DNA from 4 places in the Rheinheimera sp. UJ51 genome. Region 4 is predicted to be linked to each of the others. Evidence: predicted binding sites of a transcription regulator. Region 4 holds the regulator's gene; each other region holds the start of a gene.
The links. Region 4 encodes sigma-54, which starts transcription at its own class of promoters, with help from an activator protein. Its sites were predicted from a motif close to TGGCANGNTNCNTGCTT; they were not measured.
Positions count from the first base shown of each region.

Region 1 (5,629 bases), on a different contig from region 4:
AGCAAAAAAGTCAGACTGCGTTAAAGCGCCATTGTTTTTATCGGCAACTTTTTTCTCAGTATCCCAGTACATCCCTTCTAGCGCAGAATTTGTATTAATGGTTGTCATGCGTTACTCCTTACCCCTGACCTAACCGTAAGGTGCGCATTAACATTTGTTTTGCGGCATCTGCGGTTTGTACGTTGGTTTCATAGGCTCGAGACGCTGAAATCATATTCGCCATCTCTTCCATAATGTTGACGTTGGGCTTGTAGACATAGCCATTTTCATCCGCCAACGGGTGATTGGGCGCATATTCCACATTCGGTGGCGCGTCAGATTCGACAATTCCCAGCACTTTAACGCCAGAGCCGGCATCTTGTTGCCGCTGCGCTTGCGCAAACTCGGTGGCAAACACCGGGTGACGACCACGGTAAACCTGATCGATACTACTGCTAACGCTATTCGCATTGGCAATGTTACTGGCTGTGGTATTCATTCTCACTGACTGGGCGGTCATGCCAGAGCCAGCAATATCAAACACTTTAAATAAGCTCATAATTACTGTCCTGTTCCTGTCAGTGCTTTTTTCAAGCCACTGATCCGACTATTCAAAAATTGTAGGCTGGTCTGGTATTCGATGGCATTTTGCATCATGGCATTACGCTCGCGGTTCATATCCACGCTGTTACCATCGCCGGTGTCAGTTTGTTCTGGATTGCGAAACTTCACTTCATGCCGGGTTGCAGTTGAAATGGGGAAATGCCCATCATGCGTCCGCTGCATGGAACTGCGTTGCCGAGATTGGGCGTTCACCAGCGCTTGCTGAAAATCGATGTCTTTAGCTTTGTAGCCAGGAGTGTCAGCGTTAGCGACGTTTTCTGACAGCACTTGCGCACGACGATCTCGAACCAGCAACGCTTGTTCGTGCATGCCAAAGGCTTTGTCTAAACTGATTGCCATTTTTTTGCCACCTCATGTTGTAACCTTAATTTGAGGAAGCAAAAAGCAGGCCAAGATGCAGAGTTAAGATTTCTTGCGGTAGATAATGCCAGGATTACAACGCAGCATGTCAAAGTCTTCATTCATGGTTGATAATGACTCTGAGGCCCCGAGGATTAAATAGCCTTTACTGTTTAATGACTGAGCAAACTGTTTAATTATTTTCGCTTTCACTTCAGGAGAGAAGTAAATCAATACGTTACGACAGAATATGATGTCAAATTTTCCTAGCAGGGTATAACTGTCTAACAGGTTAAGATGCCGAAACGTCACTCTTTTACGCACGTTATCTTTAACGCGCATCATGCCATTAGAGGTATCTTCAAAAAACCGCGTGCGCCGCTCAGGTGATAAACCACGCGCTAAGGCTAAGCCGTCGTACTCGGCTCTGGCGCAATGCTCCAGCATCGTATTAGAAATATCGGTACCGAGGATATTCACCCCGCCAGGAAAGGCATTTGGTCGGCTTTGCTGGAACTCTAGCGCGGTCATTGAAATAGAATAAGGCTCTTGCCCCGATGAACTGGCCGCTGACCAAATTTTGACGCTGCGGCAAGTTTTTTCCAGCTCCGGCAATAATTGATTCTTTAATAGCTCATACGGGTAGTTGTCACGAAACCATAAGGTTTCATTGGTGGTCATGGCGTCAATCACGGCTGAGCGTAACTGTCGTTCAAACGGGCTCATGGTTTTGGCAACCAGCTCAGATAAACTGCCATGGCTAAAACGTTGCATTAAGGGAGTTAAACGGCTTTTAACCAAATATTGCTTATTATCACCCAGCACGATACCGCACTGTTGCTCGAGAAAATCCCGAAATTGCCGATATTCCGATTCTTGTAACTGCTTATTCTGCACGCATGACCCTTACCAATTATTCAACGTGGAGCCATTTTTGCACTGATTGCGCTAACTCATCGGGATTAAACTTTGCAATAAAATCCTCAGCCCCCACTTTTTGTACCATTTGCTGATTAAACACGCCACTTAACGAGGTATGTAAAATCACATGTAACTGTCGCAGTTTCACATCGGCTTTCACAGCCGCCGTTAAGGTATAGCCATCCATATCCGGCATTTCGATATCAGAGATCAGCAAACCCACTTTTTCTGTAATCGAATGTTGGCATTGTTCACTTAATTGTTGCAGGTAGGTCAGCGCTTCGCGGCCATTTTTGACCAAGTGCATTTTTACACCCAATGGCTCTAATGCCCGTTTCACCTGATTACGCGCCACGGTAGAATCATCGGCAATTAAAATAATTCGATCACCTAAATCAGTTGCAATGCTTTTCGACACCGTTTCATCGTGGATCATTGTCGGTGAGGGTGAAATCTCTTCGAGAATTTTTTCAACATCTAAGATCTCAATTAATTCTTTATCCAGTTCGGTCACGGCCGTTAAATAGCTTTGCTTACCACCGGTGCCTTTTGGTGGCGGCATGATGGCTTCCCAGTTGATATTAACGATTCGCTCAACTGAACTAACTAAAAAGCCCTGCACCGAGCGGTTATACTCAGAAATAATAATGAACGCGGTGGATAGATCTTGAATTTCTCGCCCGCCGATAGCCAAGCTCAAATCAATGACCGATATGGTTTGACCACGAATGTGCGCAATACCACGTACAAACTTGTTGCGTTTGGGCATGCTGGTTAAACGCGGACATTGCAACACCTCACGCACTTTAAACACGTTAATGCCATAACGCTGGCGTCCAGCAAGCTTGAACAGCAATAACTCCAATCGATTCTGACCCACAAGTTGGGTGCGTTGGTTGACGGAATCTAGAATACTGGACATCTGGGTTTCCTTACTTCAGCCTTAGGCGTGGTATTTGCATGATTGGTTCTAAGTGTCAGAAAATCGGCGTCAATACATGATTCAGGTATGTTATAGCCCTTTATTAGTTAAGCATAGACAAACCCTATGAAAAAGTATGAAAATTTTCGTAATACCACCGCTTTAATCAAGGCACTGTGCTTAGGTTTAACGCTGAGTGCATCGGCTTTTGCCGAGCAAAATACCTTAGCAAACTATAGTCCCGAGCAATTAACGACCCTGACAGAAAATTGGTTAAAAAACACCTTAGCCAGCGAACTGTCAGCAGATACTGAGGTAAGCGTGACCCCTTTGGATACTCGGATTGGTGATAAAGAATGTGCTAATGCCCTGCAATTTAGTTTACCGGCAAGCTACAATCCGCGCCAAACCACCGTGCAACTAAGCTGTGACAGCCCTGTGGCTTGGCAGTTGTTTATCTCAGCTAGGATCACCGAGTATCTTGATTTAGTGGTGATGCGGCAAAATATTTCTCCAGGAACGGCTATCACGGCCGATATGCTAGAAATTGAGCGCCGTGAGCGACGCTTAGTTCGGGGTAATATTGTGCAGCAACCGGCTGAGATTATTGGTAGTAAAAATAAACGCAGCCTGAGTGTTGGTCAAATTATCAACCTTCAAGATCTTTGTCTTGTATGCCGGGGTGATATTGTTACAATAGAAATTAATAACAGCGGTTTATCTGTTACTGCCACTGGCGTGGTACAGCAAGATGGTACCCTAGGTGCTATAGTTACCGTGAGAAACCAGCAATCTGGGCGCAGTATTCAAGCAGAGGTTGTTGGGGTTAATCAAGTTCAAGTAAAATTTTAGAAAATAAACCTAAAGTTTTCTTTGTAGCGGCCGTTAACCTAAGCATAAGGACTAAAGTTTAGGTGAAGAGGTTCTATTATGGCGATTAATATTAATAACTTGCAAAATACTCCGCAGGTTAAAACAGATAAAAATGATCAACTGGTGCAGCGCCAACAAACTACTGTGCAGCAAAATGCCGGTAGTCAGGCAACGCAAAAGCAAGATTCGGTTTCTATTACACCGCAGGCTCAGCAATTTTCTAAATTGCAAGAAAAGGCCAGTAACAGTAGCGGTATCGATCAAGAGAAAGTCGATAAAATTAAACAGGCCATTGCTGAAGGCAAATACAAAATTAATGTTGAGCAGTTAGCTAAGCGTATCATGCAATTTGAGGGCGATTTATTCGACCGCTAATGAATACAGCACAAAGCGCCACCCTCACCTGCCTGAACCAACAACAAGCGCATTTATCTGCGCTTTTGTTGTTGCTAGAACATGAGCTTAAAGCGGTTACCGAACGTGATGTACCGCGTTTAAACGACATCATCGAACAAAAAAATACCTTATTGCTACAAATTGAACAAACCGATACGGCACTCAGCCAATCTGAAGATCTGGCAGAGCAACGCAAACACTCTTGGTTTGATGAGCGTATTGCTGTTTTGGATGATTTATTGGCGCAGTGCAAACAACAAACTGCCGTTAACCAGCAGGTTTTAGAACACAGCCAGTTAACGCTAGGTCGATTAAAGCATGAGATTTTATCAGCGAACGGTAAGTCCGGCTTAACCTACACCAACAAAGGCAAACCGGCTGTAGATAGTAAAGGCAGCGGCGTAAAAGCTTGATCCAACTTTACCTATTAAGCAATTATTGGCGCTTAATAGGCCTTGCCATCACCACAAATAACGTACACTGCGAATACTTTGCTTCGGCTCGGTATGCTGCAAGGTTGCATATACCTCGGCAAAATCCAGCGATAGCTCGGTAATATAAGTATCTTCAACCGCGTAGGTTTTCACTACCCGCGCACCGCGGATCACACCTTGCACTGACGCTTCTAACACATCATTTTGCGCGACCATGGCACTTAAGGTGTTTTTGCTGTCAATTCTTTGACCATAAACCCGCTCAGCTAATTCTCGATAAGCTTCTAATTTAGAGGCCCGCATCGCCATTAACATACGCTGGCTGTCACTCGCACCCGGTTGTGCTGATATTGGCGCTGCGCCTAGCGCCGTGATCACCGGGAAAGCCAGTGGCGTTTCTTGTTGATATTCAATATGTCTATCAGCCAATTGGCCGCAAGCTGTTGTTAATGTTGTAAGGATCACAACTGCGCTTAAGTTCTTTATCATAATAACCCATCCTGTCACGGCAAGTAAGGCAGATAGCGGGCGCTGCCTAAACCAACGCTTTTCTGATATCAAAACCTAAGCAAAATTCGCGCCAGTCATTACAAAGATCCAGTTCGGCACATTATTTGCTTGTACCTTAGTAGTAGATACGTTGTAACGCCGGTGCTTAGCTTACGCTAAGCAAACAATGAAATAGGCGCTTACACCTAATCAATAAATTCACACGATGGCAGACTATGAGAATACGCATTCTATCCACCCTCTTGTTCGGGCTTGCCGCTTTAAGCCAAAGCAGTTCGCTTTACGCCAACTGGTATGAAGCCACCGGGCAAGCCAGTATTGAACGTGGCGATTTAGATAGCGCGCGTCGAGCAGCTATTGAAGATGCACTGCAACGCGCTACCTTATTTGCAGGGGCAAAATTAGAAAGCCAACAACAGGTGGTGCAAGGGATCTTGCAACATCACTCGGTTACGCTTAGCACTAGCGCAGAGCTGCGACAAGTACAATTACTGTCAGAAACGCACAGTCAACAACAGGTGTTTATTACGCTAAAAGCCCATATCTTGCCCATGGCTAAAAGCTGTGCGGCTAATTTTCGAAACCCATTATTGGTCACCCAAGTGCATTTAGATGCGCGGCAAGACGCCAT
Region 1 covers NZ_JAJHOG010000001.1:449,213-454,841, forward strand. Annotated here, with positions in the region: gene LMJ53_RS02035 (flagellar hook assembly protein FlgD) at 1-108, opposite strand, end outside; gene flgC (flagellar basal body rod protein FlgC) at 119-538, opposite strand; gene flgB (flagellar basal body rod protein FlgB) at 541-942, opposite strand; gene LMJ53_RS02050 (CheR family methyltransferase) at 1,006-1,839, opposite strand; gene LMJ53_RS02055 (chemotaxis protein) at 1,856-2,785, opposite strand; gene flgA (flagellar basal body P-ring formation chaperone FlgA) at 2,912-3,637, shown strand; gene flgM (flagellar biosynthesis anti-sigma factor FlgM) at 3,716-4,033, shown strand; gene flgN (flagellar export chaperone FlgN) at 4,033-4,467, shown strand; gene LMJ53_RS02075 (LPP20 family lipoprotein) at 4,516-4,977, opposite strand; gene LMJ53_RS02080 (flagellar assembly protein T N-terminal domain-containing protein) at 5,214-5,629, shown strand, end outside.
Region 1: a site for sigma-54 is predicted at 2,809-2,825, ahead of flgA (flagellar basal body P-ring formation chaperone FlgA). Genes of this name have one in related genera too.

Region 2 (5,629 bases), on a different contig from region 4:
TGGCTCAAACGCGTAAATAGAACCCGGCGTGATGTAGTTAGCAAAGCTAAAATACAGCTTATCCGCCTCTTTTTTACCGCCAAAGCCGCCCACGCTGCCTAAACCCGGTAATTCGATATCGCGCACCAGTTGGCCGTTCATATCATATTGTTTTACCTTGGCAATCGCATCGACAATGTAATTAGCGAATAAAAAGCCTGCGCCGCTACTAATACGCAGCACATGTTCAGTTTCCGGGATCAGCACTTGCCAATTTTCTGGCTGCGGTGCTTTTGCCGACACTTTCACCACTTTACGATTAGGCGCATCACGGTTAGTTGCTAAGATGAGCATGTCACCGTCACTGTCCACCAGATCCACATCTGAATCGGTATCGGTAACAATCGCAACAAACTCACTATTGGCTTGGGTGAGATCTTTCACGAAAAGCTTATTACCCGACGTCGACACCGCAGCGGACACCAGCAAATAACGATTATCTTCGGTGACCTCAGCGCCTACATAACGATGTTTCTGACCATCTAGGGCACCGAATACGACCGGATCCGCTGATTGAGGCGTGCCAAGCTTGTGGTAGTACAACTTATGCTGATCAGTCATGGCAGAGAGTTCACTGCCATCGGGTTTGTCATAGCTAGAATAGAAGAAACCGTCGTTCCCCTGCCAAGCAATACCGCTAAACTTAATATCAATCAGCGTATCGCCAATTTGTTGCTTGGTCTCAGTGTCGATAACGATCACTTTACGCCAATCGCTGCCACCTTCTGAAATGGCATAAGCGGCCAGTTTTCCGTCTGCGGAGAATTGAATATCGGCCATGGACGTTGTGCCGTCAGCGCTAAAAGTATTGGGATCTAAAAACACTTCGGCAGCGCCATCGCCTTTTTGGCGATACAACACAAACTGATTTTGTAAACCGTCATTCTTGTAAAAATAGGTATAATCACCTTCTTTAAACGGTGCGCTAATCCGCTCATAGTTCCACGATTGTTGTAATTTATCGCGGATCTGATCCCGAAATGGGATCTGTTTTAAATATGCGAAAGTACTCTCGTTTTGCGCTTTTACCCAGCTTTCGGTCTCACTGCTACGATCGTCTTCTAACCAACGATACGGATCGGCGACTTGTGTACCAAAATAGTTATCAACCACATCACCTTGGCGGCTCTGGGGGTAGTTAATTGCGCTTTGTTGCTGAGTGACAGTCACATTTTGCTCCGGGACGACATCTTGCTTAGCACCGCCGCAAGCGGTTAAGACCGCGGCTGCCAGCAAAGTTAATGCATATTTCATTTAACGTGGGCTCCATTACTCTTATTATTTAGCGCTGAAGATAGCCTCAGCATGTTTGTTTTATTCATGCAAACGGGGTAACTCTTAATATTTTTAAGCCATTGAGCTTAACAAAGTTGTCGTGATTTGCCTATTTTGCTCGCGACAGCCAACCTTTGTTTTAGGCAACTGGTCGAATTTGCGTTCAACGATAATATCCCCCCAACGGTGACCCCTATCATGTTGTGCGTTTTTTTGCTTCATGCTGGTGCCAGCCTGCACTAATTTGATGCAAATTAGCAAACTAAAGCGTGCTTAAAAAAATTAAAACTGTTTATTTTCATAGCACTAGGATTATGGCAACAATCCTGCATAGTATAAAAAGTAACATCTAAACAATTTGTAGTTGGCATCAGTAAAGCGATGCCATCACGGCAACGAAGCCCGCACACAGTGGAAACACTGTTTGCGGGCTTTTTTGTTTGGCACGCCTTTAAAGGTGCCAACTTTTATTGCACAAGGAGCTAACGATGACAGCATCGCAACATATTTTGGTCGTGGGTAATGGTATGGTTGGGCACCATTTTGTTGAACAATTGCGGGCAAAAGCGCCTACAGCAACCATTACTGTACTGTGTGGTGAACCACAATTGGCTTATGACCGAGTTTATCTATCCAGTGTTTTTACCGGTAAGGATCGTGCCGAACTCGCGCTCACTTCTGAGCAGCATTATCGAGAACAAGGCATTAAATACCACTTAAATTGCTGGGTCAGCCGAATTGAACCGCAAAGTAAAACAGTATTCACTGCCAGTGGCGAAAACTATCATTACGACAAGCTCGTACTGGCTACCGGTTCTTATCCGTTCGTGCCGCCGATCCCGGGTCATCAACAAGAACATTGTTTGGTGTATCGCACATTGGACGATTTAACGGCTATCGCGCACAGTGCTCAAGACAGCCAAACCGGCGTGATTATTGGCGGCGGTTTATTGGGTTTAGAAGCGGCAAATGCGCTAAGACAACTCGGGCTAACCACCCATGTCGTTGAATTCGCCCCCCAATTGATGGCTGTGCAACTCGATGTAGCAGGTGGCCAGTTATTAACACAAAAGATCACCGCGTTGGGCTTAGGTGTACACACAGGTAAAACCACACAAGCCATAGTTGCAGGTGACGAATGCCGCTACCGCTTAGAATTTAGCGATGGCAGCTTTTTAGAAACCGATTTGGTGGTGTTTTCAGCCGGGATCCGCCCTTATGACGCACTAGCAAAAGATGCTGGTCTGGCTATCGGAGCTAAAGGTGGCATTATCATCAATGATTACTGTCAAACATCACAGCAAGATATTTATGCCATTGGTGAGTGTGCCTTATGGCAAAACCAACTATTTGGATTAGTCGCGCCAGGTTATCAAATGGCCCGCGTAGCCGCCAGTCATCTGACCGGCCAAGCACTCCGGTTTCAGGGCGCCGATATGAGCACCCGTTTAAAACTTCTGGGTGTAGAAGTGGGGTCAATCGGAGATGCGCATGCACGCACACCAGGGGCACAATGCTTAACATATCAAGATCCCATTCGCCAAATTTATAAGAAGCTGGTTCTCAATGACAGCGGCGATAAATTGCTCGGCGCGGTGTTAGTGGGTGATACTGCTGAATATGACACCCTGCTGCAATATTTTTTAAATGCGCTGCCTCTGCCCGCAGCCCCGGAAAGCCTCATTTTACCGCAATTAAGCGCCAACACGCCGACGCTCAGCGCTGATCTGCTGCCAGACAATGCCATGCTTTGCTCTTGTCACAACGTAACCAAGGGCGATATTGTTGCCAGCATCGAGCAAGGTCATGTTGAACTAGCCAGTATTAAGCGTTGCACAAAAGCTAGCACTGGCTGTGGTGGATGCGCAGCCTTACTAAAATCTGTAGTGGATACCGAATTAACCTTGCGTGGAGTCGCGGTCAACAACCATCTCTGTGAGCATTTTGCCTATTCACGCCAAGCATTATTGCACTTGGTGCAAGTTGAACAACTGACCACCTTTGAACAGTTACTGCAGCGTTATGGCCAAGGCCAAGGCTGTGATGTCTGTAAGCCTACCGTTGCATCAATTTTAGCCTCGGTTTGGAATGAATACATTCTTGATAACAAACATGTCGCGTTACAGGATACCAACGATACGTTTTTAGCGAATATGCAAAAAGACGGCTCTTACTCCGTAGTGCCTCGCATTGCTGGTGGTGAAATCAGCTCAGCAAAATTGTTGGTTTTAGCGCAAGTGGCCGACGACTTTCAGTTGTATTGCAAAATTACTGGTGGTCAACGCATTGATTTATTTGGCGCAAGGCTAGAACAACTGCCATTAATATGGCGACGTTTGGTCGATGCCGGTTTTGAAACAGGTCATGCCTACGGTAAATCATTACGTACTGTTAAATCCTGTGTAGGCAGTACTTGGTGTCGTTACGGTGTTCAAGACAGTGTGGGCCAAGCTATTTCTATAGAGAGCCGATATAAAGGCTTGCGCTCCCCGCATAAAATCAAAATGGCCGTGTCTGGTTGTACTCGCGAGTGTGCCGAAGCGCAAAGTAAAGATATCGGGGTCATTGCTACTGAAAATGGCTGGAATTTATATGTTTGTGGTAATGGTGGTATGCGTCCTCGCCATGCGGATCTGTTTGCAACTGACCTGGATACGCCAACACTCATCCGTTATATCGATCGCATTTTAATGTTTTATATCCGCACGGCCGATCGCTTACAACGCACATCGGTCTGGTTAGAAAAACTCGAGGGAGGACTGGACTATTTACGCCAAGTGATTATCGATGACAGCCTTGGCTTAGCCGCTGAATTAGAAAAACAAATGGCCGGTTTGGTTAACAGCTATGCCTGTGAATGGCAACGCACACTGGACGATCCAGAGGCCCTAAAACGATTCCGACATTTTGTGAATAGCCCCGAAGGTGATAGCAATATTTTGTTTGTGCAAGAGCGAGGGCAAATCCGCCCTGCAACGTTAGAAGAGAAGCAGCAACAACAGCGTATACCCGTAACAATGATTGAGTCTGAGGAGATCACCCATGACATGGTTTAACGTAGCAACCACGAGTGATCTGGTCGACAACAGTGGGGTTTGTGTTTTGGTCAACGGGCAACAAATTGCCCTGTTCAGCCTCACTATCACCGGGCAAAACCAGTTATTTGCCATCGACAACTTTGATCCGATTGGCCAAGCAAATGTGCTAGCGCGTGGCATCACGGGTTCAATTGGCGATAGGCTGGTTGTCGCCTCGCCGCTTTACAAGCAACATTTTGATTTACACAACGGCCAATGTATAGAAATGCCTGAGATCAGCGTGGGTGTTTACCCAGTACAACGGCAAGAACAGACTATTTGGATACAACTAAAGAGCTCGCAGCCCCGAGCAGAAACTAAGATGGAGGCGATGGTATGAGTTTTTTAACCTTGTTTCGTCGGCCCATGAGTCAATGGTTTGCCCCCTTTTTCCCGATAGCACGACCTTATGCACAACAGACTTTGCCAAAAACAGGTCAGGTTTTTTTAGTAGGTGCCGGCCCAGGCGATCCTGAATTGTTAACGCTAAAAGCCTGGCGTTTACTGCAACAAGCCGATGTGGTGTTATATGATGCTTTAATTTCACCCGCGTTGCTGGCGCTGATCCCCAAAGCTTGCCAGCAATATTACGTTGGAAAACGCGCCGGCCAACATGCTTTGACTCAACCGGAGATCTGCCAAAAGCTACAATATTTTGCGCAGCAAGGCCATACCGTAGTTAGGCTTAAAGGGGGCGATCCCGCCATTTTTGGTCGGGTAAACGAAGAAGCCGCGGCCTTACAGGCCGCAAATATTCCCTTTGCCATTGTACCAGGGATAACCACCGCCTGTGCCGCTGCCGCGTATACGGGTATTGCGTTAACTGCGCGCAATGTCGCACGTAGTGTCACCTTCCTCACGGCACAATTTGCCGATCCTAAGCAACAACCTAACTGGCAACAATGGCGCTATCAAACCGAGGGAGACAATCCAACACTGGTGGTATATATGGGGCTAAGCCGGTTGCCAATGCTCTGTCAGGGCTTGCGCGCCGTAGGTTGGCCTGCCTCTACCCCTATTGCGTTGATAGAACAGGTCAGCTGCCCTGAGCAGCGCTTACTTAGCGCAACCCTTGAGGATATTAATGACAAAGTTCAGCAACAACCCTTTACTGGGCCCACTCTAATTATGATTGGCGACGTGATCCAACAACCGATGGCAGTCAATCAATCGCTTTTGCAAAGCGCTTGGGCATAAATACAAGGTAACCTGATGACATCGAGCCCGACGTCATCAGG
Region 2 covers NZ_JAJHOG010000004.1:300,021-305,649, reverse strand. Annotated here, with positions in the region: gene LMJ53_RS07350 (prolyl oligopeptidase family serine peptidase) at 1-1,293, opposite strand, end outside; gene nirB (nitrite reductase large subunit NirB) at 1,803-4,370, shown strand; gene nirD (nitrite reductase small subunit NirD) at 4,357-4,731, shown strand; gene cobA (uroporphyrinogen-III C-methyltransferase) at 4,728-5,588, shown strand.
Region 2: a site for sigma-54 is predicted at 1,630-1,646, ahead of nirB (nitrite reductase large subunit NirB). Genes of this name have one in related genera too.

Region 3 (5,629 bases), 210 kb from region 4:
TTAGTCGCCTTAGGCACCACCTTCTCGGCATTTTGGATCTTAGTGCTGAATTCATGGATGCAAACGCCTGCCGGTTTTGAAATGCGCGATGGCGTAGTGCATGCCACCGACTGGTTAGCGATTATTTTTAACCCGTCTTTTCCCTATCGTTTTATGCATATGTTGCTGGCCTCGGCCCTCACCGTTTGTTTCCTCGTGGCGGGTATTTCTGCCTATCGCTTATTGCGTGGCGATAATAAAAAAGCGCCGAAACTAACGCTGAAAACGGCCCTATTTACGGCCGCAATTTTAGCGCCCACCCAAGCTTTGGTCGGTGATTTTCATGGCTTAAACACCTTAGAACATCAACCGCAAAAGATCGCGGCGATGGAAGGGATTTGGCATACCGAAAAGGGCGCACCACTGGTGTTATTTGCCATTCCCGATGCTGAAACCCAGCAAAACCGCTTCGCGATTCAGATCCCCAAACTCGCCAGTTTAATTTTAACGCACGATGCGGATGGCGAACTGAAAGGCTTAAATGAGTTTGTCGGCGAGCATCCGCCCGTTGCGCCGGTGTTTTATAGTTTTCGCGTTATGGTGGGTATCGGCATGTTAATGCTGTTAGTGGCGTGGTGGAGCAGTATCAAACTGGTGCGGCATAAAACGCTGACACCGCTGCATTTAAAAGTATTGATCGGTATGACGTTCTCGGGCTGGATCGCCACCCTAGCCGGCTGGTATGTCACCGAAATTGGTCGGCAGCCCTACTTAGTATATGGCTTATTAAAAACACGTGACGCGGTAACTACCGTGCCGAGTGAGCATGTCGCGCTAACCCTAGGCTTATATTTAGTGCTGTATGCCGTGTTGCTGGTGCTCTATATCAAAACGCTGTTCTGGTTAGCCAAGCGTGCGGTAGAAGTAGAAGAGTATGATCTGACGATGCCAGGTTTACCTGAAAACGCGCCAGCCACTGACAAAGCCACAGGAGCTTCAGCATGATGAATTGGTTAACGGCAGAACATTTGGCCCTGGTTTTTGGTGGCCTAACGGCCCTGTCGATTTTACTCTATGCCATTTTAGATGGTTATGATTTAGGTGTCGGCATCACCCTACCTATGGGCAACCAAGCTTGGCGCGATACGGCCATTGCCTCGATTGGCCCGTTTTGGGATGCCAATGAAACTTGGCTCGTATTGGCGGTAGGTTTGTTACTGGTTGCCTTTCCCGCCGCGCACAGCGCTATCTTACATGCGTTATATTTGCCCACGGCCATGTTACTCATCGGCTTAATTTTACGCGGTGTTGCCTTTGACTTTCGGGCTAAGGTAAAAACTCAGCGTAAAGTGTACTGGGATTACACCTTTAAAGCCGGATCGCTGTTAGCAACCTTCAGTCAGGGCTTTATGCTGGGCATTTATGTGATGGGTTTACAGTATCATACGGGCAGTATTATTTTCGCGTGCTTCAGCGGTCTGTGTGTTACGGCCGCCTATGCGATGATTGGTAATGCCTGGCTGATTGGCAAAACCAGCGGTGAACTGCAACTGCATGCCATTAAGCACTGTAAAATAGCGGGCGTGTTAACGCTAAGCGGGATCTTGGCGGTGAGCCTGATTAACCCTATGGTCAACGCTAACGTGTTACAAGTGTGGACTGAACCGCCATTAGCCTATTTCTTTGCTGCGATCCCGTTGTTGTGCTTTGCCATGTTTGTTATTGGTTATTTGGCCTTAAAACGTTTACCACTGCCAAAAGATGCCGGTGCTTGGTTGCCCTTTGCCATTTGTAACGTGATTTTTATCAGTAGTTTTATCGGTTTAGCCCTAAGTTTCTATCCGTTTGTCGTGCCAAACCAAATGACGCTTTATCAAGCAGCCAGCTCGCGGGAATCGCTACTGATTATTTTCTTTGGCGCAGTAGTGGTGATTCCGGTGATCGCGGCCTATACCGCAGTAGCCTATTACGCCTTTAGAGGTAAAGCAGACGGCTTAAAGTATTATTAAATGCCGCCGAGAACACGCGGCCTTTAGAATATTTAAAGGGCGTTTGAAATGAAAAAAACCAAAAGCTGTTTACAGCTTTTGGTTTTTTAGTAAAACAAGGTAAGGATTAAGCTTTACGACGACGAGTAGCGCCCAAACCTAATAAACCCAAGCCGATTAAAGCAAGAGTAGTCGGTTCTGGTACTGCAGTAACGTCAGCGCCTCTTGGGATCTCATTGCTTAAAAATATACCATTGCCATTATTCAAAGAGCTAAACTGAACGAGTGGAGAGCCGCTATACACGTCAAAATTTAAAGCACCACCGTTTGTCTTAAACACTTGAAAATTAAAGGTCTCTCCCGCAGCTAAGGTAAAATCCAAACCATCAAGATAACCACCCGTAACATACGAAGTGAAGTCACCAGCAGCATTTATTGAGTCATATGTACCTGACTCAAATGAGTGAAAACGAAATGGGCTGCCATTGGGTAATTCAATATTACCGTATATTTCTTGAACACTACTAAAAGTCCAACGGATAAACCAGTTAGTATTATTATTCCAAATGTAAAAACTATTAGCCGTTGAAAGATTAGCATTCCTTGCAAGAGCAGTACCTGCTGAATTCCAAGTCGAAGAATCGGCACTGATTAAACCGGCATGAGCTGACGAGACCGGTAGAAAAGCCGCTGAAAGGGTAAATGCTAGCGAAAGTGCTAATACCTTAAGTTTCATCTGTACTCCAAATATCATTTGATGGGTCATTATTCACGATTAAGAATTCGAGGTTGTTTAGAGATGGCAAGAAACAACACTAAAAAACAATGCAAAATAAATGCCAAAAATTAAACAGTTGATTTTTAAGAGTTTAAAAAAAGAGGTCTAACCAGACTGTAAAAAAAGCTGTCACTTTAGCAACCCGTTAGACAAAGTAACTACACATAAACCGATCCTAATAAATAGGTCTACGCGTAGCTACTTAGCCTGGATTATACAAAAACCTAGTTAACTCAACGCTGTTATGTCGATTACCGGCTAAATGTTATAGTTTACTGTTTTCAACACTCACGGCTTTTGCATCAGGCTTATCACGCAAAATTTTATCTAAGTAACCCATCGCAAAAGCCGACAACACAAAAGTAATGTGGATCAATAAGTACCATTTAATCTTATCGTTATCGATAGATTCGGTATTCATAAACACTTTTAGCAAATGAATGGACGAAATTGCAACAATAGACGCCGCTACCTTGTTTTTCAGTGAGTTAGAGTCTAACTTACCCAACCAACCTAACTTGTCATCATGGCCGTGTAAGTCGAGCCGCGAGACAAAGTTTTCATAACCTGAAAACATCACCATCACCAACAAACCACCGACCAAAGCAATATCAATTAAGCTTAGGGTGATCAGGATCAGTTCTACTTCTTTCATGCTAAAAATCATTGGGATAACATGAAATATTTCCTGAAAAAACTTAATGGCTAATGCCATTAAACATAAACTCAAACCCAGATATATCGGCGCCATGATCCAGCGCGTGCCATACATCAGTCTTTCAAAGTAACGTTCCATGCAATTTCCTGTTTATCGGTTTAAGTAAGCTGTCGCGCATGTAAACACGAGCGACGGGCAACTGCGAGCATTTTATTCCCAAGCAATAGAAGACGGCAACTTCGGCGTTGACAACAAACTCATAAAACGCTGCCAGCGCTCATCTTCAGAGCCGGCTTGCTCGATATAGTTCTTCACTAAATCCTTGCCCCAATTGTAGTTGATCACATAAGCGCCATAGGTATCAACAAACCGGATGCCTTGCTTGGCTTCTGCTTCACTTTGCAACAAGTAACGTTGGCGTAAGCTTTGTGCCGTTGCCGCATCAATTTCACCATTGAGGTATAACCGCGCAATTTCATTACCGGCATAGCTTAGTTGAGCCATTAACTTTAAAAATTGCTCATACTCTGCAGCCAACGCAGCATCTAAGCCCGCTAACGGATAGAGCACATCACGCTCGAATTGCATCTTTTGCTCACCAGGGAACGCCATACTAATGCCATAGTTTGCCGTACCTTCCGCGATTAACGACTGCGGACTAAATAAGGGGTAAACGCTAAATTCGACCCACTGTAACTCGTTTTTTAATTTCTGTTCTAACAATGCATTGTAGGTGTGATGCCCTGGATACCCTTCATGACACCCCAAGTCGACCGCGCGCGAGATATCAATGGGCCGCTCAATATTAATTTGGATCAGACTATAAGCCGCACCTTGATACCAGTTATAGCCACTCCAAGGTTTGTCTTCGACAAACTCCAACGTAAAACGCTCCTGCTGGGGTAAATCTATGCGACTGAGCGTGCGAGCCTGACACTCCGCTATCGCCCGCTCAAAGACCTGCTGTTGTTTATCTTGCGGGATCACAAAGCCCGCGCGGTATGCAACCACTCGCTCGGTTAAATCCCCCTCGCCTGGCACTAGCGCATCTAGCTCGGCTAAAACAGTATCAAAACTGGCCAAATCACGTTGCGGCGGCAAGGTGTCATACAATTGTTGTGCTTGTTGCTCAAAACTGGCCCGCTCGCCCGTTGCCAGCGTTTGCGCATGGCTGACTAAGGCCGTTAATTGCGTAATTAAATAGTGCTGGCGTAATCGTAGCTGCGCATCCGTTGTACTTAACGCCCTGATTTCAGCCTGTAAAGCACTGCCCGCAGTGGCAATCTCTGCCGCTGATTGCGCAGCCGTTTTGGCCTGTTCTGCCCATTCGGCAGGGCCATAATAGGCATCGACATAACTTTTATCATGCTCGCCCAGTGCCAAAACTAAACTGACATAACGCTGAGCCAAAGGCGACCACGCATCTGTTGTCACAACGGGTTCTGGCGCTTTTTGACACGCGCCCAATAATGTGGCCATGGTTAGGGCCGAGAAAATCAGTTTTACTTGCACAAGACGTTCCTTAAAAATCAGCAAGCCTTAATCTAACGTTGTCGCGGCTTGGGTGCAACGTGGTTAAGTAAAGAGCCCATCGAAAATCGAACAGCACACTGAAAATGGCGCAGCCTACAACCAAAGTTTTTATCCATTTAGCCATCTATACTGTTGCACTGCAAAAATAACCATGTTATTAATATGGCGTTCTGTAAATAAGGCAGCAATACAGTAAATGAATTCTTCAGTTGTGACCTACATCATTAGCCTACTCCTCGTGCTCCTCTGCGCTGCACGGGGTCGTGCTTATTGGTGAGCGTTCACTACCGATAAACTAAAACCCCGTGCCTTGGCCGGGGTTTTTTTATTACTTCCGGCATGTTGTACGCCTAAGGCCATTAAAAGGAAAGCGTGATGAGTGCTGATAACAAAATTTGGATTTTCGATACCACCTTGCGTGATGGTGAGCAGGCGTTACGCGCCAGCTTAAGCCAAAAGCAAAAAATTCAACTGGCGCATGCTATTGCCCGCTTAAATGTTGATGTAATGGAAGTAGGCTTTCCGGTATCCAGCCCCGGTGACTTTGCCTCAGTGCAGCGTATTGCCCGTGAAGTGAAAGGGCCGGTTATTTGTGGTCTTTCTCGCGCAGTCAGTGCTGATATTGAAGCCTGTGGCGAAGCGTTAAAAGACGCCGAGCGCCGCCGTATTCATACTTTTATCGCCACCTCGCCT
Region 3 covers NZ_JAJHOG010000002.1:146,672-152,300, reverse strand. Annotated here, with positions in the region: gene LMJ53_RS02755 (cytochrome ubiquinol oxidase subunit I) at 1-984, shown strand, start outside; gene LMJ53_RS02750 (cytochrome d ubiquinol oxidase subunit II) at 981-1,988, shown strand; gene LMJ53_RS02745 (PEP-CTERM sorting domain-containing protein) at 2,095-2,703, opposite strand; gene LMJ53_RS02740 (TIGR00645 family protein) at 3,011-3,541, opposite strand; gene LMJ53_RS02735 (hypothetical protein) at 3,614-4,915, opposite strand; gene leuA (2-isopropylmalate synthase) at 5,312-5,629, shown strand, end outside.
Region 3: a site for sigma-54 is predicted at 2,793-2,809, ahead of LMJ53_RS02745 (PEP-CTERM sorting domain-containing protein). Genes of this name have one in related genera too.

Region 4 (5,629 bases):
CGCATGAAATCGTTCAGATCACCGGCGCCGGTTTTTTCATTAAAGGGCAAGGTATGCATGTCGATTTAACAAAAGAAACCATGCAATTGCAAAAGCATTTAGAGACGGTATATTTCAATGAAAATTAATAGCTTAATGATTGTTCTGGCCTTTTTTTCTGCCGTCAGTTTGGCCGCCGAACCGGATCATAAACAGCCTATTTCGGTCGATGCAGATAAAACCTTAGCCTCATTAATTGACAGCATTGCCAGTTATGCCGATAACGTTGTAGTACGTCAGGGATCCATGTTGATCAAAGCGGATAAACTTGAAGTCGACGCCAGTGCCGGTAAAGGTAAAGAGGTGTTTATTACAACAGGCTCACCGGCGACCTATTCACAAACTTTGCAAGGTGATCGTCCTGTAACCGCTCAAGCGAATGAGATCCGATTTGACCGTGCCAGCCGCATTTTAACCTTATCGGGTAATGCCGAAGTAATGCAAAGCGGTAGCTTAGTGCGCGGTGCCGTGATCCGTTACAACATTGAATTACAACAATTAAGTGCTGAAGGTGAGCAAAATCGTCGCGTTACCACGATTTTCACCCCAGAAAACAAGGACACTCCATGAAGTTAGTGGTCTCGCACCTCGCCAAAAGCTATAAAAGCCGGCAGGTAGTGAAAGATGTCAGCTTAGAAGTTAATGCAGGGCAAATTGTCGGTTTATTGGGCCCTAACGGTGCAGGTAAAACAACAACCTTTTACATGATTGTTGGCTTAGTTCCCTCGGATAAAGGCACCATTACCCTCAACGAGCAAGATATTACTTTTGCTCCTATCCACCAACGTGCCCGCGCCGGCATTGGTTATTTACCGCAAGAAAGCTCGATTTTTCGTAAATTGACCGTGCATGAAAACTTATTGGCCATTTTGCAAACCCGCAAAGATTTAAGCACGCAACGCCGCGCTGAAATTGCCGATGATTTATTAGAAGAATTTCATATCGGTCATATCCGCAACAGTTTAGGGATGGCGTTATCTGGTGGCGAGCGTCGTCGGGTTGAGATCGCACGGGCGTTAGCCGCTGATCCCGCTTTTATTTTATTAGACGAACCGTTCGCTGGGGTTGACCCAATTTCAGTACTTGATATCAAAAAAATCATTCAACACCTCGCCCAACGTGGCATTGGTGTTCTCATTACTGACCATAATGTACGTGAAACGTTAGATGTTTGTGAAATCGCTTATATTGTCAGTCATGGCGAACTGATTGCAGCGGGCTCTCCGCAAGATGTTCTCGCAAATCAGCAGGTGCGTGATGTATACCTAGGTGAGCAATTCAGGCTATAGTAAAGAAGATAGAACGCAACTGCGCATTCAGGAGAGAATTACAGGTACATGAAGCCCTCTTTGCAACTCCGCCTAGGACAACAGCTTACCATGACGCCACAACTGCAACAGGCGATACGCCTATTACAGTTGTCTACCATTGAGCTACAGCAAGAAATACAGGAAGCGTTAGACGCGAACCCGTTACTCGAAGGCGACGATGATTTCGAACGTCAGCCAGATGAGGTTGATCACAGCCTTGGCAATATCAATCGCGATACCCTTGACGATCCACGCAACAAAAACTCAGAGCAAAAAGACGTAGCCGATCGCGATACCAGCGATGATCTGAATCAACAAAACATTCAAGAAGATTTACCGCTAGATAATAACTGGGATGACTTAGTCAGTGCCGCTCCAGTTAGCAGTGGCAACATGCCTGATGACGATATGGTGTATCAGGGTGAAACCAGCGATACCCTGCAAGATTATTTACGTTGGCAAATGCAACTCACGCCCTTTTCTGAAATCGACCGGGCTATTGCTGAAATCATTATTGAAGCCATCGATGACAATGGTTTTTTAAGTATCAGCTGCGAAGAAATACTCGACTCACTGCAATCTAACGAAGTCGAGGCCGACGAAGTTGAAGCCGTGATTAAACGCATTCAATTATTTGATCCGGTCGGGGTCGGTGCTCGTTCGGTGCAAGAGTGTTTACTGGTGCAATTACGACAGTTTGAGCCAACGACACCCTATTTAAATGATGCAAAACAAATTATTAGCAACTATACCGAATTTTTAGCGAATAGAGACTTTCGTTCTTTGATGCGCGTGACTAAACTCAAAGAAGAAGAGTTAAAGGAAGTCATGCAGTTGATCCACAGTTTAAATCCACGGCCGGGTGCGGATGTGATTAAACAAGAGCAACAGTATGTTATTCCTGATGTCACGGTGACAAAAGTAAAAGGTCGCTGGCAAGTCGAATTAAACGCTGATGCTATGCCCAAAATACGGATCAATCAGCAATATGCGGCGATGAGCAAAACCGCTAAAAACACCGCTGATACGCAATTTATTCGCTCGCACTTGCAAGAAGCTAAATGGTTTTTAAAGAGCTTAGAAAGCCGAAACGATACTTTGCTTAAAGTAGCCAATTGCATTGTGCAGCAACAACAAGCCTTTTTTGAGCATGGTGAAGAAGCCATGAAACCAATGGTGTTGAATGATGTTGCAGAAATGGTCGGTATGCATGAGTCGACGATCTCACGCGTCACCACCCATAAATATATGCATACACCGCGTGGAATTTTTGAACTTAAATTCTTTTTCTCCAGTCATGTTAGTACAGAGAGTGGTGGTGAATGTTCTTCCACTGCCATTCGCGCCTTTATTAAAAAATTGGTGGCGGCAGAAAATCCGGCAAAACCGCTCAGTGACAGTAAAATGGCGGAGATTTTGTTAGAACAAGGGATAAACGTGGCTAGGCGAACTATCGCTAAATACCGCGAATCGTTGTTTATTCCGCCGTCAAATCAACGAAAGACCCTGCTGTAAGTGTCTTAACTAAAAGGAAGAGTCTATGCAAATCAATTTAACAGGCCGTCACGTCGAAATTACCGAAGCCTTAAAAGATTATGTCGAGAATAAATTTGCTAAGCTAGAGCGTCATTTCGAGAACATTAATAATGTACATGTCATCTTAAACGTGGAAAAATTACAACAGATTGCCGAAGCTAAAATCCATCTCACCGGTGGTGAAGTGTTTGCGGTGTCTGAGAACGAAAACATGTATGCTGCGATTGACCAGTTAATAGACAAACTCGATCGGCAGGTCATTAAACACAAAGAAAAACTGTCACGACACTAAGACATTATTATGAATTTAAACGCGATGTTAGCGGAGAACTGCACGAAAAGTGCAGTTCTATTTAACAGTAAAAAACGTATCCTCGAATATATCGCCGAACTGGCTCACCAGCAGCTTCCCGAACTATCCGAATACACGATTCTTGAAGCCTTAATGACCCGTGAAAAACTCGGTTCAACCGGCATCGGTGGCGGCATCGCCATTCCTCACGGCAAACTTGACTGCGTAACCCAACCGATATTGGTGTTTGTGGTCAGTAAAGACCCTATCGCGTTTGATGCGATAGATAATCAAGCTGTCGATATTTTTTGCGCTATTTTAATACCCACGGAGCAATGCCAAACGCACCTAAGTACGTTATCCGGTATTGCCAAACTGTTAAGTCAGAAAGATTTAACCAAAAAAATCCGCCATGTCGAGTCAGATGAACAACTGTATCAGCTACTCCTCGACTATAGCCAAAAAACAGGTGAGTCATGAAACTACTCGTCGTCAGTGGCCGCTCAGGCTCTGGCAAATCGGTTGCTCTGAGAGTCATGGAAGATCTCGGCTATTACTGCGTCGACAATCTCCCGGTTAATCTATTACCGACTCTGGCAACTGCAGTAATGGGCCAATATGAACGCGTTGCCGTGAGTATTGATGTGCGTAACTTACCGGGCGATCCCGATGAGTTATCAGACATTTTGTCATATCTGCCGCGCAAGCTGGAACTGACGATTTTATATTTGGATGCGGATCACACCACGCTAATTAAGCGCTTTAGCGAAACGCGTCGCTTGCATCCGCTATCCCATCAAGCGATGTCGCTCGATGAAGCCATTTCGCGTGAACAACAGTTATTAGATCCTATCTCTAGCCGCGCCGATTTATATATCGATACCACTGAACTGAATGTGCATCAGTTGGCCGAGCAATTACGTGAGCGGATCTTAGGCCAAAAGACCGGCCGTTTAGTGATACTTTTTGAATCCTTTGGTTTTAAATATGGTATTCCAAAGGATGCCGACTTTGTGTTCGATGCGCGGTTTTTACCCAACCCACATTGGGAGCCGGATCTGAAACCGCTCACTGGTATAGATCAGCCTGTTAAAGATTACCTCGCTTCACAAGACGTGGTGGCAAAATACACGTGGCAGATCAATACCTTTATCGCCAGCTGGTTACCTCATCTCGAGCGTAACAATCGCAGCTACTTAACGATAGCGATTGGTTGCACTGGTGGCCAGCATCGTTCTGTGTATATCGCACAAAGCCTAGCCGAAACCTTCCGCAGCCAACGCGAAGATGTACAAATTCGCCATCGGGAATTAGTCAGACATCATGGCCGATAAGTTAGCTGCAACAGTCACGATTATTAATGCTCTGGGCCTACACGCACGTGCCGCCACCAAGCTAGTGCAGTTAAGCCAGCAATTTGATGCCAAAGTAGAATTAGTGCAAGAAGATGGTAAAACAGCAGATGCCGCTAGCGTACTGGCCTTGTTGATGATGGCCAGTAGTAAAGGTAAAACCTTGACAGTGACCACCGAAGGCCCTGACGCTGCTGAGGCATTAGAGGCGATCACTTTATTAATTAATACCGGTTTTGGCGAATAGCGTAAAGCCTGTGCTTTACGCTATTGTTAGGTTGTTTAGGGTAAATTCGATTTAATATGCGAACGGCTGCTGTTTTGTAACTGTCCTCGCTTCAATTCTTGCTCACCTGTAGTCCGCGCAATCGCCTCAGTGCGATGATGTAGCGCGGCTTTAATAAGCATATGTGCACTGATTGGCGCGGTGATCAATAAGAAAATAGTAATCAACAATTCATGCACGCTGATCTCACCGGGTGTCGCACTAAAAAATAACATCGAACCTAACAAAATACCGCCCATGCCCAAGGTGGTTGCCTTTGTTGGCCCATGTAAGCGCATAAAAAAATCGGGCATCCGCGTTAAACCAATCGAGCCAATTAACACAAAGCTGCCACCGAGTAATAAAAAGAAGGCAATTGCCCATTCTATCCAATTTTGCATACTGTCTCCTATTCGATGATATCGCCACGTAATAAAAACTTACACACGGCCACCGTACTGACAAAACCTAACATGGCAATTAATAACGCGGCTTCAAAATACAATGAGGTGCCCATCAGCAAGCCATATAAGATGATCAGGGCGATGCTATTAATGTACATGGTATCGAGCGCTAGGATGCGATCTGGCAAGCTTGGGCCACGTACTAAACGCCATAGGTTAAGTATCAAAGCCAAACTGATCATACCAAAGACTAAAAAGATAACATTCTCTAACATTGAAAGATCTCCTTTAGCGGGGCTTCATAGCGCGATTTGATCGAAGCAATCAGCTCTGCTTCGTCTTCTAAATTCAGCACATGAATTAACAACCAACGCTGTTTTACTTCTTCACCTTCTGCCAGCATTTCTTTAGTCGGGTAAATGTCCGCGCTT
Region 4 covers NZ_JAJHOG010000002.1:353,017-358,645, reverse strand. Annotated here, with positions in the region: gene lptC (LPS export ABC transporter periplasmic protein LptC) at 1-128, shown strand, start outside; gene lptA (lipopolysaccharide transport periplasmic protein LptA) at 118-609, shown strand; gene lptB (LPS export ABC transporter ATP-binding protein) at 606-1,328, shown strand; gene LMJ53_RS03670 (RNA polymerase factor sigma-54) at 1,377-2,864, shown strand; gene hpf (ribosome hibernation promoting factor) at 2,890-3,177, shown strand; gene ptsN (PTS IIA-like nitrogen regulatory protein PtsN) at 3,187-3,657, shown strand; gene rapZ (RNase adapter RapZ) at 3,654-4,511, shown strand; gene LMJ53_RS03650 (HPr family phosphocarrier protein) at 4,501-4,776, shown strand; gene LMJ53_RS03645 (Na+/H+ antiporter subunit G) at 4,812-5,195, opposite strand; gene LMJ53_RS03640 (K+/H+ antiporter subunit F) at 5,204-5,473, opposite strand; gene LMJ53_RS03635 (Na+/H+ antiporter subunit E) at 5,467-5,629, opposite strand, start outside.